2 regions of the Serinicoccus hydrothermalis genome follow, and region 1 is predicted to be linked to the other one. Evidence: predicted binding sites of a transcription regulator. Region 1 holds the regulator's gene; the other holds the start of a gene.
The links. Region 1 encodes LexA, which represses DNA repair genes until DNA is damaged. Its sites were predicted from a motif close to TCGAACANNTGTTCGA; they were not measured.
Positions count from the first base shown of each region.

Region 1 (7,181 bases):
TCGGCGTGGCTGGTGCGGCGCGACCTCGCGCCCCTGGACCGGGTGGCGGCCACCGCGCGCCGGGTCTCCCAGCAGCGGCTGGAGCGCGGCGAGGTGGCGGTCGCGGACCGGGTGGCGGCGGCGGACACCGATCCCGGGACCGAGGTGGGCCAGGTCGGGCAGGCGCTCAACGAGCTGCTGGAGACGATGGAGTCGGCCCTGTCGGTGCGCCACGCCAGCGAGCAGCGTGTCCGGCAGTTCGTCGCCGACGCCTCGCACGAGCTGCGGACCCCGCTCGCCTCGATCCGGGGGTATGCCGAGCTCTCCCGGCGCGAGAGCGAGCCGGTCCCCGCCGGCGTCCGGCACGCCCTGGACCGGGTGGAGGCCGAGTCGCTGCGGATGCAGGGGCTCGTCGAGGACCTGCTGCTGCTCGCCCGCCTGGACGCCGGGCGCCCGCTGGAGCGGGCGCGGGTGGACCTGACCCTGGTCTGCCTGGACACGGTGAGCGACGCCCGCGCCGCCGGGCAGGACCACACCTGGGTGCTCGACCTGCCGGAGGAGCCGGTGGAGCTGGTCGGCGACGAGGCCCGGCTGCGGCAGGTGCTGGTCAACCTGCTCGCCAACGCCCGGACCCACACCCCGCCCGGGACGACCGTCACCACCGGGCTGCGGACCGTGGGCGAGGAGGTGGAGGTGGTCGTCGCGGACGACGGGCCGGGCATACCGGAGCAGCTGCAGGAGACCGTCTTCGAGCGCTTCGCCCGGGGCGAGACCTCGCGGTCGCGCGCCGCGGGCAGCACCGGGCTCGGCCTCTCCATCGTCGCCGCCGTGGCACGGGCCCACGGCGGCCGGGTCGAGGTCGACTCCCGGCCTGGCCGCACCCGTTTCGTGCTGACGCTGCCTCGGAAGGGATCGCCATGAGCGCGGTCGGCCCGCTCGACGCAGCGCTGACCGTGCCCGCCCCGGCGGTGGTGGAGCCGGGGGCGTATGCCCGGCTCCGGGAGCTCGTGGCGGGTGGGGGTGCGGTGGCGCTCACCGGGGCGGGGATGTCGACGGCCAGCGGCATCCCGGACTACCGGGGGCCGGACGGCACCCGGCGGGTCCAGCCGATGCAGCACGGCGAGTTCGTCGGCTCCGCCGCCGCCCGGCAGCGCTACTGGGCGCGGGCCTACGTCGGCTGGACGCGCTTCGCCTCCGCCCGGCCCAACCCCGCCCACCGTGCCGTCGCCGACCTGGAGCGGCTGGGCCTGGTCCGCCACGTCATCACGCAGAACGTCGACGGGCTGCACCAGCAGGCGGGGAGCCACCGGGTGCTCGAGTTGCACGGCACGCTGGACCGCGTGGTCTGCCTGGACTGCGGGGAGGTGACGACGCGGGACCAGGTGCAGGAGTGGCTCGCCGACGCCAACCCCGGCTTCCTGGTCGCGGTGGACGCCACCTCGCCGGTCCGGCCGGACGGCGACGTCGCGCTGCCCGAGGCCCAGGTGCAGGCCTTCCGGCCCCCGCTGTGCCTCGTCTGCGGACGCGACCGGCTCAAGCCGGACGTCGTCTTCTTCGGGGGGTCGGTGGACAAGGGCGTCGTCGAGCGGGCCTACACCTTCGTGGAGCAGGCCCGGGTCCTGCTGGTGCTCGGCTCCTCGCTGCAGGTGATGAGCGGCTACCGGTTCGTGCGGCGGGCGGCGCGCGAGGGCATACCCGTCGCCGTCGTCACCCGGGGTGGCACACGCGGGGACGCCGAGACGACCGTGGGTGTCGACGCGCTCGTGGGGGACGTGCTTCCCGCGCTGGTCGCGGACCTGCGTGGTTAAGTGGGGGAGGACGGCCCGCCCGGGCCGCGTGCGAGGAGGTCGCTGTGGTCACCTACGAGCAGCTGGGTGAGATGTACGACGCCGAGGTCGTCGACCAGGACGGGCACAAGGTCGGCGGGATGGACCAGGTCTATCTCGACAACGGGACGGGCAACCCCGCGTGGGTGTCGATCCGGGCCGGCTGGTTCGGGGGCCGGAAGATCCTGTGCCCGGTGTCGAACGCCACGATCCAGGGGGGCCGGATCCAGGTGCCCTACCCCCTCGCCATGATCAAGGACGCACCGGACATCCCGTGCGACGGTCACCTGACCGAGGACGAGGAGGAGCAGCTCTACGACTACTACTCCGTGGACCAGGGGCCTGCGCCCTCGGCCTGAGCGGGAGTCGCGGCGCCGGCCCCCGGAGAGGATGGAGGGGCCGGGGACCGACGCCGCGGTCGGTGGGGGCGCGTGCCGCGCCCGGCATGGGGACGGACCGGGGTCAGACCCGGCGCAGGACCGCCGTGACCTTGCCCAGGATGACCGCGTGGTCGCCGTCGATCGGCTCGTAGGCGGGGTTGTGGGGGATGAGCCAGGTCTTGCCGTCGCGGTGGCGGTAGGTCTTGACCGTGGCCTCGTTGTCGAGCATGGCGGCGACGATCTCGCCGTTGACGGCCGTGGGCTGGCGCCGGACGACGACCCAGTCGCCGTCGCAGATGGCGGCGTCGATCATCGAGTCGCCGACGACCTTGAGCAGGAACAGCTCGCCGTCACCGACGATCTGGCGGGGGAGGGGGAAGACGTCCTCCACGGCCTCCTCGGCCAGGATCGGGCCACCGGCCGCGATCCGGCCCACCATGGGGACGTAGGAGGGCTGCGGCCGGGAGTCGCCGATGCCCGTCTCGTCGTGCACCTGGTCGGGGGCGCCGCCGGCCTCGGCGTCGCCGCGCCGGTAGCCGGAGCCCTCGCTGCCGGGGTGCACGACCTCGATCGCCCGCGGGCGGTGCGGGTCGCGGCGCAGGTAGCCCTTGCGCTCGAGCATCTTGAGCTGGTGGGCGACCGAGCTCGGTGAGGTGAGACCGACCGCGTCGCCGATCTCGCGCAGGCTCGGCGGGTAGCCGCGGTGGTCGACCGAGTCGCGGATGACGTCGAGGACGCGCCGCTGCCGGTTGGTCAGCCCGGCGCCGCCGTCGCGATCCGGCATCTCGTGAATCGTGGCCATGGTCTCCATCCCCTCGTGCGGGTCCCAACCCTCGTCCCGTCCGCGGCCTCCGCGCTGCGGACTTGTGGGCATCATGCCTGGTCAGAGGGTATGTCAGTGGTGGGTGCTTGAGTTTCTGACATGAACACAGACTACGCCGGGCCCAGGACGAAGGCAAACACCTGTTCGGTCCGCGTGTCGACAGAGTCCGACGTGTGTGCTATCAATAGGACAGACGTGCGATCGGACGTATGTCCGTCCCGCACCGCCACGAGGAAGGTGAAGAGCATGAGCACCGCCATCGCGCACGACATCCTGAGTCCCCTCCCGGTCACCGCCCCCCGCGAGGTCACCCGCCGGCACCTGCGGCTGGTGCCGACGCCGACGCCGGGTATGCCTGTCGCCCGGGCCACCCCGGCGCGGGCCCTGCGGCTGACGCGTCGTGGGCGGCTGGCGCTGACCACCACGACGAGCATCGTCGTCGCACTGGTGGCGTGGTCCATGCTCGGCCTGCTCGGTCCGGCGGACGCCACGTCCTCCGTCGTGGTGGAGCGGGGCACCACGCTGTCGCAGATCGCGGCGCAGGAGCTGCCCGACGTCCCGCTGAGTCAGGCCGTCACGAGCATCCAGCGGGCCAACAGCCTCAGCACCACCTCGGTGGCGGCCGGTCAGGAGCTCGTCATCCCCGGACGCTGAGCGTCAGGCCTGGTGGACGGCGTCCCAGACGACGCCGAGCTGGTCGGTGGGGATGAAGTAGCCGGACAGGTGCGGGTCGAACATCAGGCCCGCGATCTCGGCCTCCTGGTAGGCCTCGGCAGTGTCCACGAGCTCCTGGGGGGACAGGGCGATCGCCCGGAGGTCCTCCTCGGGGGCGACCATCTCGTTCTGCACCGCGAAGTGCCGGGCACGCTCGGCGCTGGTGTAGGTGAGGAGCATGAGCTGCCCGTCGATCTTGGCCGCGGCGGGTGACTCCATCCCCGGGTCGCCCACCGCGATGAACCACCAGTAGGGCAGGTCCATGGTGGCCCGCCACAGGTCGGCCATGCCCTCGTGGTCCTCCGGCCCGGCGACGCGGGCGGCCAGCACGTCGGTCTCGGTCTCCTCCGGCTCGGCCAGCTGACCGAGCCGGGTCGTCACCGGGGCCCCGTCCACGGCGGCGGCCGGTCGTTCACCCTGGTAGATCGACTCCGAGGGTCGATCCTCGCCCTGGAAGGGCATGTCGGTCGGGTCAGTCATCCCGACAGTCGACCACAGCACGCCACGCAGGGCCAATCACAACGCCTCGCGGGGAGGGGAGGCGGTGGACTCCCACTCCTCCTCCGGCCAGCTGTGCGGGACCACCGCCGCGGGGCGTGCGGGACCGTCCGGGGACCGGTCGGTGGGGATGCTGGCGGTGCCGGCGTGCGCGCTCGGCGAGCCTGCCAGTCGTGGGCCCTGGTCCGCGAGCGGGACGGTGACCTCGTCCCCGTCGACGTGGACCTGCTCGCCGCGGACCTGGAGGCTGACCGGCTCCCCGACCTCGACCGCCAGCCGCACCTGTTCCGGCTCCACCGTGATCCGCACCCGGGAGCCGTGCCAGCGCATCCTCCAGGTGAGCCCCGGCCAGCCCTGGGGCAGCCGAGGGTCCAGGGTGAGGATGCCGCCGTGGTCCCGCATCCCCCCGAAACCGGCCACCAGTGCGCTCCACACGCCACCGGTCGAGGCGACGTGCACCCCGTCGCTGGCGTTGCCGTGACGGTCGGCGAGGTCGACGAACAGACCGGCGTAGAAGTAGCGCAGGGCGAGCTCGTGGTAGCCGACCTCCGCCGCCACGATCGACTGCACCACGGCCGACAGCGTCGAGTCCCCGGTGGTGATGGGGTCGTAGTAGGCGAAGTCCGCGAGCTTCTCCTCGGCGGAGAAGGCGTTGCCCGCGAGATAGAGGGCCAGGACGACGTCGGCCTGCTTGAGCACCTGGTAGCGGTAGATGACCAGCGGGTGGTAGTTGAGCAGCAGCGGCCGCTTGTCCGGGGGCGTGGCGTCCAGGTCCCACACCTCGCGCTCCAGGAAGTGGCTGTCCTGCGGGTGGACCCCCACCTCATCGTCGAACGGGATGTGCATCCCGTCGGCCGCCCGGGACCAGGCCTCCACCTCGTGGTCGGCGAGGTCGAGGCGCGTCACGGCGCGGGCGAACTGGGTGGGGTCCGAGGCCCGCAGCTCGCGGACCGCCTCGACCGCCGCCCGCAGGTTGATCTGCGCCATGACGTTGGTGAAGAGGTTGTCGTTGACGATCGTCGTGTACTCGTCCGGTCCGGTGACGGCGTGGATGTGGAACTCGCGGTTGCCGTTGGTCTGCCAGAAGCCGAGGTCTGCCCACAGGCGCGCGGTCTCGACAAGGATGTCGACGCCCTGGTCGAGGAGGAACTGGTCGTCGCCGGTGGCCCGGGCATACTTCATCAGCGCGTAGGCCACGTCGGCGTTGATGTGGTACTGCGCCGTCCCCGCCGCGAAGTATGCCGAGGCCTCCTCGCCGTTGATCGTGCGCCAGGGGAAGAGCGCGCCGTACTGCGCCATCTCGGCCGCGCGTCGCCGGGCCGCCTCGAGCATCCCGTGCCGGAAGCGGAGCGCGTTGCGGGCGGCCTGCGGGTGGGTGTAGACGAGGAAGGGCAGGACGTAGCACTCGGTGTCCCAGAAGTAGTGCCCGCCGTAGCCGGAGCCGGTCAGGCCCTTGGCCGCGATCCCGTGCGAGCCGGACCGCAGCGAGGCCTGACCGAGCTGGAAGAGGTTCCACCGCACGGCCTGCCGCAGCTCGGGCTGGCCCGGCAGCTCGACGTCGGACTCCTCCCAGAAGCGCGCCCAGATGACCGCCTGCTCCTCCTGCAGGGCGCTCACGCCGCGATGCAGAGCCCGGTCCAGGGTCCGCGAGCAGCGGTCGGCGAGCTCGCGCGGCGGCACGCCCCGGGAGGTGTGCACGGCGACGAGCTTCTCCAGCCGCACCGGGCGGCCCTCCTGCGCCTCGACCCGGATGACGTGCTTGGCGAGGTCGTCGCTCACCGACGTCTGCGCGGTCCACGGGTTGTCCGTCTCGACGGCGTGGTGGACCATCGTGGCCAGCGTCATACCGGAGTTGTGGCAGCGGTAGCCCAGGAGCAGGCGCCCGTCGCGCGGCTCGGCGAGCACCGGGTCGAGCACGCGGTGCTCGAAGGACTCGGCCTTGCGCGGGTCGACGCCCTCGCCCATCGCGGCGCTGGTCACGTGGTACTCGTCCGAGCCGTCCTGCCGGTTGAGGATCTGGCTGGAGATGTCGAGCGCCGCGTGCCCGTCGAGCATCTCGACCTCGAAGGTCATGACCGCCAGGTGGCGCTCGACGACGCTGGCCATCCGCGAGGAGGTGATCTTGACCCGCTTGCCCGAGCTGGTGCGCCAGACCACCGAGCGGCGCAGCAGCCCGGCGCGGAAGTCCAGCGTCCGCTCGTAGTGCTCCAGGTCAGCGGTCGACAGCAGCAGCGGCTCGTCGTCGACGTAGAGCTTGATCGTCTTGGGGTCGGGGACGTTGACGATGGTCTGGCCCACGCGGGCCAGCCCGAAGGCCTCCTCGGCGTGCCGGATCGGCCAGGTCTCGTGGAAGCCGTTGACGAAGGTGCCGTGGGCGAAGGTGTCCCGGCCCTCCTCGACGTTGCCGCGCAGCCCGAGGTAGCCGTTGGACACGGCGAAGAGGGTCTCGGTCACGCCGAGGTCGGAGTCCTCGTAGGCGGTCTCCGCCAGCTCCCAGGGGCGGGCGGGGAAGCGGGTCCGGTCCAACGGGTCGACCGGTGCGGGCGGGCGGTGGTGCGACATGGCAGCCATCGGTGACGTTCCTCTCGGCAGGGGACGGAGGGTCAGATGAGGTCGGCGAGGTCGGAGACGACCTCGTCGGCGCCGGCCTCGAGCAGGGTGCCGTGCCCGGCGCCCCGGTCCACGCCCACGACCCGGGCGAAGCCCCCGGCCGCGCCGGCCCGCACGCCCGAGACGGCGTCCTCGACCACCACGCAGCCGGACGGGTCCCGGTCCAGCCGGCGGGCGGCATACAGGAAGGTGTCGGGGGCCGGCTTGCCCGGCAGCTGCTCGCGGGCGGCGACCGACCCGTCGACGACGACCGGGAAGCGGTCGGCGATCCCCGCCGTGGCGAGGACCGACGGGGCGTTCTTGGAGGAGGAGACGACGGCCATCGCGATGCCCCGCTGCTCCAGCGCGTCG
Region 1 covers NZ_CP014989.1:1,064,888-1,072,068, reverse strand. The annotation lists gene SGUI_RS04950 (sensor histidine kinase) at 1-900, shown strand, start outside; gene SGUI_RS04945 (Sir2 family NAD-dependent protein deacetylase) at 897-1,787, shown strand; gene SGUI_RS04940 (PRC-barrel domain-containing protein) at 1,832-2,164, shown strand; gene lexA (transcriptional repressor LexA) at 2,268-2,987, opposite strand; gene SGUI_RS04930 (LysM peptidoglycan-binding domain-containing protein) at 3,255-3,662, shown strand; gene SGUI_RS04925 (hypothetical protein) at 3,666-4,202, opposite strand; gene SGUI_RS04920 (glycoside hydrolase family 65 protein) at 4,239-6,791, opposite strand; gene SGUI_RS04915 (HAD family hydrolase) at 6,824-7,181, opposite strand, start outside.

Region 2 (7,181 bases), 1.2 Mb from region 1:
GTCTGGGAGGCGGTCTGCCGCGACATGGACGTCCCGCCCGAGCACCAGCACCTGCCGGACGTGCCGCCGAAGGACTGAGGGGACGCGATGGCCACGGTGCGCCTCTACAACACCGTCTTCGACTGCGAGGACGCGCTGGCGCTGTCCCGCTTCTGGGCCGACGTGCTGGGGTGGGACCTGAGGCAGCAGGAGCCGGGCTGGGCCACCGTCGGCGACCCGGACGGGCCGCAGCGGCTCGGCTTCGGTCCGGTCCCCGAGGGCAAGAGCGTCAAGAACCGGGTGCACGTCGACCTGCTGCCCGAGCAGGGCGTGAGCCGGGAGGCCGAGAGGGCCCGGCTCGAGGGGCTGGGCGCGCGGCTGCTGCAGACCGTCACCGAGGACGGGCACGTCGCGCACGACCTCATGGCCGACCCCGAGGGCAACGAGTTCTGCCTGCTCGAGCCCTACCCGGGGTACTTCGAGGCGGAGGATCCCGCGCAGGACGCCGGTCCCGGGCTCCGGTCGGCGGCCGCGATCTTCCCCGTGCGGGACCTCGGGGCCGCGATCGCGCACTACGCGGCGCTGGGCTTCGAGGTGCACGCCTACGAGGGGGACGCGGCATACGCCTTCGCCGAGCGCGACGGCGTCGCCCTCCACCTGGCCGGCGTGGACGACGTGCGGCCCGGGTCCAACCTCAGCGCGGTCTACCTCTACGTCGCCGATGCCGACGCCCTGCACGCCGAGTGGGCGGCCGCCGGCGTGGGCGGGCGCCTGCACGAGCCGATGGACACCGACTACGGCCTGCGGGAGGGCGCGCACGTCGACCCGGACGGCAACCTGCTGCGCTTCGGCTCCGCGACCACCTGATCGGCCCCCACCGGCCCTACCGCAGTCCCACCGGCCACGCGCTCGGACGTCTGCCCGGAGTCCCGTTCCACACCACCAGTCCCACCGGTTACGCGCTGCGAGGAAATCGTCAGACGCCCACGCCATCACCCCGGCGTCTGCGGATTTCCCGGCATCGCGGTGCGCGTGAGGCTGCTGTGGTGCAGGTGATCTGACCGAGGCCTGCTGAACCGCCCGTCGCGCCAGAGCCCTATCGCGTGGGTGGATGATGGAGTCGAAGTGGTCATCCACGCGATGAAGCTGCGCGGACGCTACTACCCGAGAGGAGGGCGGACATGACCTTCGAGATGACGGACCACGTGCCCGGACTCACGGATGCCCGCGTTGCTGAACTCGTCGAGGCGGCGGAGGCCGGACACGACCTCACCGATGCGGAGGTTGAGCCCAACCCCCATCTCGGTCACGCACAGGTCGTGCCGGAGGAACTGTGGGGTGCCATCGAGGAGCGTGCCCGTCAGGACTGACGGTCTCCGGAGGCGGTGGTGCGTGAAGCGCTCTCGAGGTATCTCGACACCGCCTGAGCGGCCGTCACCGCCCCCTCAGACCAGGGCGCGCTCCAGGAGGACCTCGGCCAGCTGCACGGTGTTGAGCGCGGCACCCTTGCGCAGGTTGTCGTTCGAGATGAAGAGCACGAGACCGCGGCCGTCCGGCACGGACTGGTCGACGCGGATCCGGCCGACGAGGGAGGGGTCCTTGCCCGCGGCCTGCAGCGGCGTCGGGACGTCGGCCAGCGCCACCCCGGGCGCCTGCGCGAGCAGCTCGCGCGCCTGGTCCGGCGTGATCGGCTCGGCGAACTCGGCGTGCACCGCGAGGCTGTGCCCGGTGAAGACCGGCACCCGCACGCAGGTGCCCGAGACGGCGAGGCCCGGTATGCCGAGGATCTTGCGCGACTCGTTGCGCAGCTTGATCTCCTCGGTCGTCTCGTCGTCGGCGCCGAGGTCACCGGCCAGGGGCAGGACGTTAAAGGCGATGGGGGCGACGTAGACCCCGGGCTCGGGCATCGCGACCGCGCCGCCGTCGTGGGTGAGCGTCTCGACCGGCAGGTCGCCACCCAGGGCGGCGCGGGCCTGGTCGGCGAGCTCGGTGACACCGGCCAGCCCCGAGCCGGAGACGGCCTGGTAGGTCGCGACCCGCAGCCGCTCCAGGCCGGCCTGCTCGTGCAGCGGGCGCAGCACCGGCATCGCGGCCATCGTGGTGCAGTTGGGGTTGGCGACGATGCGCTTCCCGCCCTCGGCCAGCGCGAGCGCCAGGTCGTCGGGGTTGACCTCGCTCACCACCAGCGGCACGGCGTCGTCCATCCGCCAGGCGGAGGAGTTGTCGACCACGACCGCGCCGGCCTCGGCGAAGCGCGGCGCGTGCTCCTTGCTGGCGCCGCCCCCGGCGGAGAAGAGGGCGACGTCGATGCCCGAGAGGTCGGCGGTCGCGACGTCCTCGACCTCGATGTCGCGGGCCACGTCATACCCCGGCGCGCCGGCGGCGGACCCCGCCCAGGCCAGGGTCGTGCCCGCGGAGCGGGCGGAGGCGAGGTAGCGCACGGAGGCGACCGGGAAGTCGCGCTCGGCGAGCAGCCGGCGCATGACGGCACCGACCTGGCCGGTCGCCCCGACGATCGCGACGTGCAGCCGCCGCCCGTCCTGCGCGCCGGTGTCCTGACGCTGCTGCGCCTCGGTCATGGTGCTCACCGTCCCGTCCCGCCGTAGACCACGGCCTCTTCCTCGGCGTCCAGGTCGAAGGCGGTATGCACCGAGCGCACCGCCTCCTGCAGGTCGCTCTGGTCGCAGATCACCGAGATCCGGATCTCGGAGGTGCTGATCATCTCGATGTTGACCCCGGCGTCGGCGAGGGCGGAGAAGAGCCGGCTCGCGACCGAGGGGTTGGAGCGCATGCCCGCCCCCACGAGGGAGAGCTTGCCGACGTGGCTGGTCCAGAGCACGTCGGCGAAGCCCATCTGCTCCTGCAGGCCGCGCACCGCGGCGACCGCGGTCTGGCCGTCGCTCTCGGGGAGGGTGAAGGAGATGTCGGAGGTCTCGGCGTCGGTCGTCGAGACGTTCTGCACGATCATGTCGATCGACACCCCGGCCTGGGAGACGGCGCCGATGACGGCGGCCGCGGCGCCGGGCCGGTCCGGGATGCCGACGGCGGTGATCTTGCCCAGGGACGTGTCGTGCGCGATGCCGGAGATGATCGGCTCTTCCATGGTGTCCTCCGTGAGGGGTCGCCCGACCAGGATCCAGGTGCCTTCCTGGTCGGAGAAGCTGCTGCGGACGTGCAGGGGCACCTGGAAGCGGCGGGCGTACTCCACCGCGCGCAGGTGCAGGATCTTGGCGCCGTGCGCCGCCATCTCGAGGGTCTCCTCGATGGTGATGCGGGTGACGCGCCGGGCGCTGGGGACGATGCGCGGGTCGGCGGTGTAGAGCCCGTCGACGTCGGTGTAGATCTCGCACACGTCGGCGTGGAGGGCCGCCGCGAGCGCGACCGCGGTGGTGTCCGAGCCGCCCCGGCCCAGGGTGGTGATGTCGTCGTCGGTGGAGATCCCCTGGAAGCCGGCGACGATCGCCACGGCGCCGTCCTCGAGGGTGCGGCGCACCCGGTCCGGCTGCACGTCGAGCAGCCGGGCGCGGCCGTGGGCGGTGTCCGTGCGCATCCCCGCCTGGGCGCCGGTGTAGCTGCGGGCCGGCACGCCGAGCTGCTCGATCGCCATGGCCAGCAGCGCCATCGAGATGCGCTCGCCGGCCGAGAGGAGCATGTCCATCTCGCGCTGCGGGGGAGCGCCGGTGGCGATCTGTCCGGCGAGGTCGAGCAGGTCGTCGGTCGTGTCTCCCATGGCGGAGACGACGACGGCGACCCGGTCGCCCGCCCGGTGGGCGGCGACGACGCGCTGGGCGACGCGGCGCATCGCCTCGGCGTCGGCGACCGAGGAGCCGCCGAACTTCATCACGAGCAGAGCCATGGAACTTCCTGTGCAGGGGTATGCGAGTACCTGGGAGGCCGGACGGCGGCGTCCCGACCTCGTGGGTCCGAGGAGCAAGTCTAGGGGGCGCGCTCCTGTGCCCTTGACGCCGGGGAATCCGCACAGTGCAGAGCGTCCGGTGTGGTTGCGCGCCGGGCCCACGGCATACCCTCGGGGCCATGGATGACGAGGACCGGATCGCGCTGCTCATCGACTACGAGAACCTCGCGCTCGGGTCGCGCGACCACCTGGGCGTCCCCTTCGACCTGCGTCCGGTGGCGGACGCGCTGGCCGAGCGTGGCCGGGTGGTGACGCGGCGGGCGTACGCCGACTGGTCCTACTTCGACGAGGACCGCCGGATGCTCACCCGCAACCACGTCGAGCTCATCGAGATGACGCAGCGCATGGGCGCCTCGCGCAAGAACGCCGCGGACATCAAGATGGCGGTCGACGCGGTCGAGACGGCCTACGAACGTGACTACATCACCACCTTCGCGATCTGCACCGGGGACAGCGACTTCACCCCGCTGGTGCACAAGCTGCGCGAGCTCAACAAGCGGGTCATCGGCTTCGGGGTCCGCGACTCGACCTCGACGATGCTGCCGCCGGCCTGCGACGAGTTCCTCTACTACGACGACCTCGACGGGGTCGTCCCCGCCGGCGCCGAGGACACCTCCTCGCGCGGATCGGGGCGCAAGGGCCGAGGCCGCGGGTCCTCGGCCAAGGGCGGCGGGAGCTCCGCGCCGACGCAGGAGCCGGAGCCGACCGAGGACGCGGACGACGGGGGCGAGGACGCGACCGACGACAGCGCCCCCGACCTGGCATCGCTCGTCGCGCAGACCGTGTCCGGGCTGCAGCGCAGCAGCGGGGGAGCGGTCACCGCGTCGGTCCTCAAGCGGACGCTGGTGCGCAAGGACTCGACCTTCTCCGAGGCGGCCTACGGATTCCGTGCCTTCGGCGAGCTGCTGGAGCACCTCTCCGGTCGCGGCATCATCGACCTCAGCGCCGGCCCCGCCAAGGGGGACCCGGAGGTCACGCTCCCCGAGGAGGGCGGCCGCCCGGAGGCCTTCGCGCTGCTGCGGCAGACCGTGAGCGAGCTCGACGACGGCGGCGGCGTCGCGCTCTCCGGGCTCAAGGACCAGCTGCGCACCCGGCGCGAGGGCTTCTCCGAGAAGCCGCTCGGCTACGGCTCCTTCCTGCAGTTCGCCAAGGGGGCGGACGCCGCCGGCCTGGTGCAGCTGCGGCGCAAGGGCTCCGGGTATGTCGTGAGCGCCCCCTGAGGGCGCCCGGCGACACGCCAGGAGGTCCTGCTCGGACTCGTACAGGTTTTCGATTATCGTCGTCCACATGGTGCCGCCGCCGGCACGGTCGTCCACAGATCTTCTGTGGAGGCCGGGGTATGTCGGTGGGGGCCCCTAGCGTCTGACGCAGACGCAGGATCACCCGCCCGGGTGGCCCTCGCCGTCGGTCGAAGGTAGGCGCGCCCGCCACGAGACGAAGGAGCAGGCACATGCCGCAGGCAAGCAAGACCACCGGGGCGACCGGGGTCAACAACGACAGGCTCAGGGCCCTCGACACGGTCATGGCCCAGATCGAGAAGCAGCACGGCAAGGGCTCGGTGATGCGCCTCGGCGACGAGGACCGCCCGCCGGTGCAGGTCATCCCGACCGGTGCCATCGCGCTGGACGTCGCGCTCGGCGTCGGCGGTCTGCCCCGCGGTCGCGTGGTGGAGATCTACGGCCCGGAGAGCAGCGGCAAGACCACGGTCGCGCTGCACGCCGTGGCCAACGCGCAGAAGGGCGGCGGGATCGCCGCCTTCATCGACGCCGAGCACGCGCTCGACCCGGAGTACGCCAAGAAGCTGGGCGTCGACACCGACGCGCTGCTCGTGAGCCAGCCGGACACCGGCGAGCAGGCGCTGGAGATCGCGGACATGCTCATCCGCTCCGGCGCCCTGGACATCATCGTCATCGACTCGGTCGCGGCGCTGGTGCCCCGCGCCGAGATCGAGGGCGAGATGGGCGACAGCCACGTGGGTCTGCAGGCCCGGCTCATGAGCCAGGCGCTGCGCAAGATCACCGGTGCGCTCAACTCGACCGGCACCACCGCGATCTTCATCAACCAGCTGCGGGAGAAGATCGGCGTGATGTTCGGCTCGCCGGAGACCACGACCGGTGGCAAGGCGCTGAAGTTCTACGCCTCGGTGCGGATCGACGTGCGCCGGATCGAGACCCTCAAGGACGGCACCGACGCGGTCGGCAACCGGACCCGGGCCAAGATCGTCAAGAACAAGGTGTCCCCGCCGTTCAAGCAGGCCGAGTTCGACATCCTCTACGGCCACGGCATCTCCCGCGAGGGAGGGCTGATCGACATGGGTGTCGAGCACGGCTTCGTGCGCAAGTCCGGCGCCTGGTACACCTACGAGGGCGAGCAGATGGGCCAGGGCAAGGAGAACGCCCGGCAGTTCCTCAAGGACAACCCGGACATCGCCGACACCATCGACCGCAACATCAAGACCAAGCTCGGCATCGGTGCCCCGAAGCAGACGGAGGACCTCCCGGACGGGGTGGACCCGGTCACGGGTGAGGTCTCGGTCGACTTCTGATGGCCGGCGCAGACAGGCTGTCTGCGGCTCGCGAGGCGCTGGCGGCGGCCGAGGCCTCCGCCAGTGCCTCCGGTCTCCGTCCCGCCGACGCGACCAGTGTCCGGAGCAGCACCGAGCCGGACCCGCACGCCGTCGCCCGCAAGATCGTCCTGCGACAGCTGGCGATGGGCCCGCGCACCCGGCGCCAGCTCGAGGACAAGCTCGCCGACCGCGACTGCGACCCCCAGGTGGCTGCCCGCGTCCTGGACCGGATGGCCGAGGTGGGGCTGGTCGACGACGAGGCCTACGCCGAGATGTACGTCCGCTCCAAGCAGGAGACCAAGGGTCTGGCCGCCGGGGCGCTGCGCCAGGAGCTGCGCCGCAAGGGCGTCGCCGAGGAGGTCGTCGACAGCGCGCTCGACGACATCAACCCCGAGCACGAGCGGGAGCAGGCCCGCGCCCTCGTCAGGCGTCGGCTGCGCACCATGCAGGGTCTGGAGCGGGAGGTGCAGACCCGCCGGCTCGCGGGCTTCCTGGCCCGCAAGGGCTACAGCCCGGGTGTGTCCTACCAGGTCATCCGGGACGCCCTGGACGGTCTGCCCGAGCACCAGCGCGACTGAGCCGGCCGCCTCGCCCCCTCGCCGGGGCGCCGGCGAGGGGGGAGGACCTAGGCGGGTGCCTGGGCCGGTTGTCCGGGGACCGCGGTCAGCCCCGCACCTTCGGCTCGGGCAGCTCCGGCGGCGCGGCGGCCGGGGTCTGCGC
Region 2 covers NZ_CP014989.1:3,438,039-3,445,219, forward strand. The annotation lists gene SGUI_RS16075 (DUF3046 domain-containing protein) at 1-78, shown strand, start outside; gene SGUI_RS17875 (VOC family protein) at 88-846, shown strand; gene SGUI_RS16085 (hypothetical protein) at 1,161-1,349, shown strand; gene SGUI_RS16090 (aspartate-semialdehyde dehydrogenase) at 1,425-2,558, opposite strand; gene SGUI_RS16095 (aspartate kinase) at 2,564-3,835, opposite strand; gene SGUI_RS16100 (NYN domain-containing protein) at 4,015-5,115, shown strand; gene recA (recombinase RecA) at 5,418-6,440, shown strand; gene SGUI_RS16110 (regulatory protein RecX) at 6,440-7,039, shown strand; gene SGUI_RS16115 (S41 family peptidase) at 7,125-7,181, opposite strand, start outside.
Region 2: a site for LexA is predicted at 5,153-5,168, ahead of recA (recombinase RecA). Genes of this name have one in related genera too.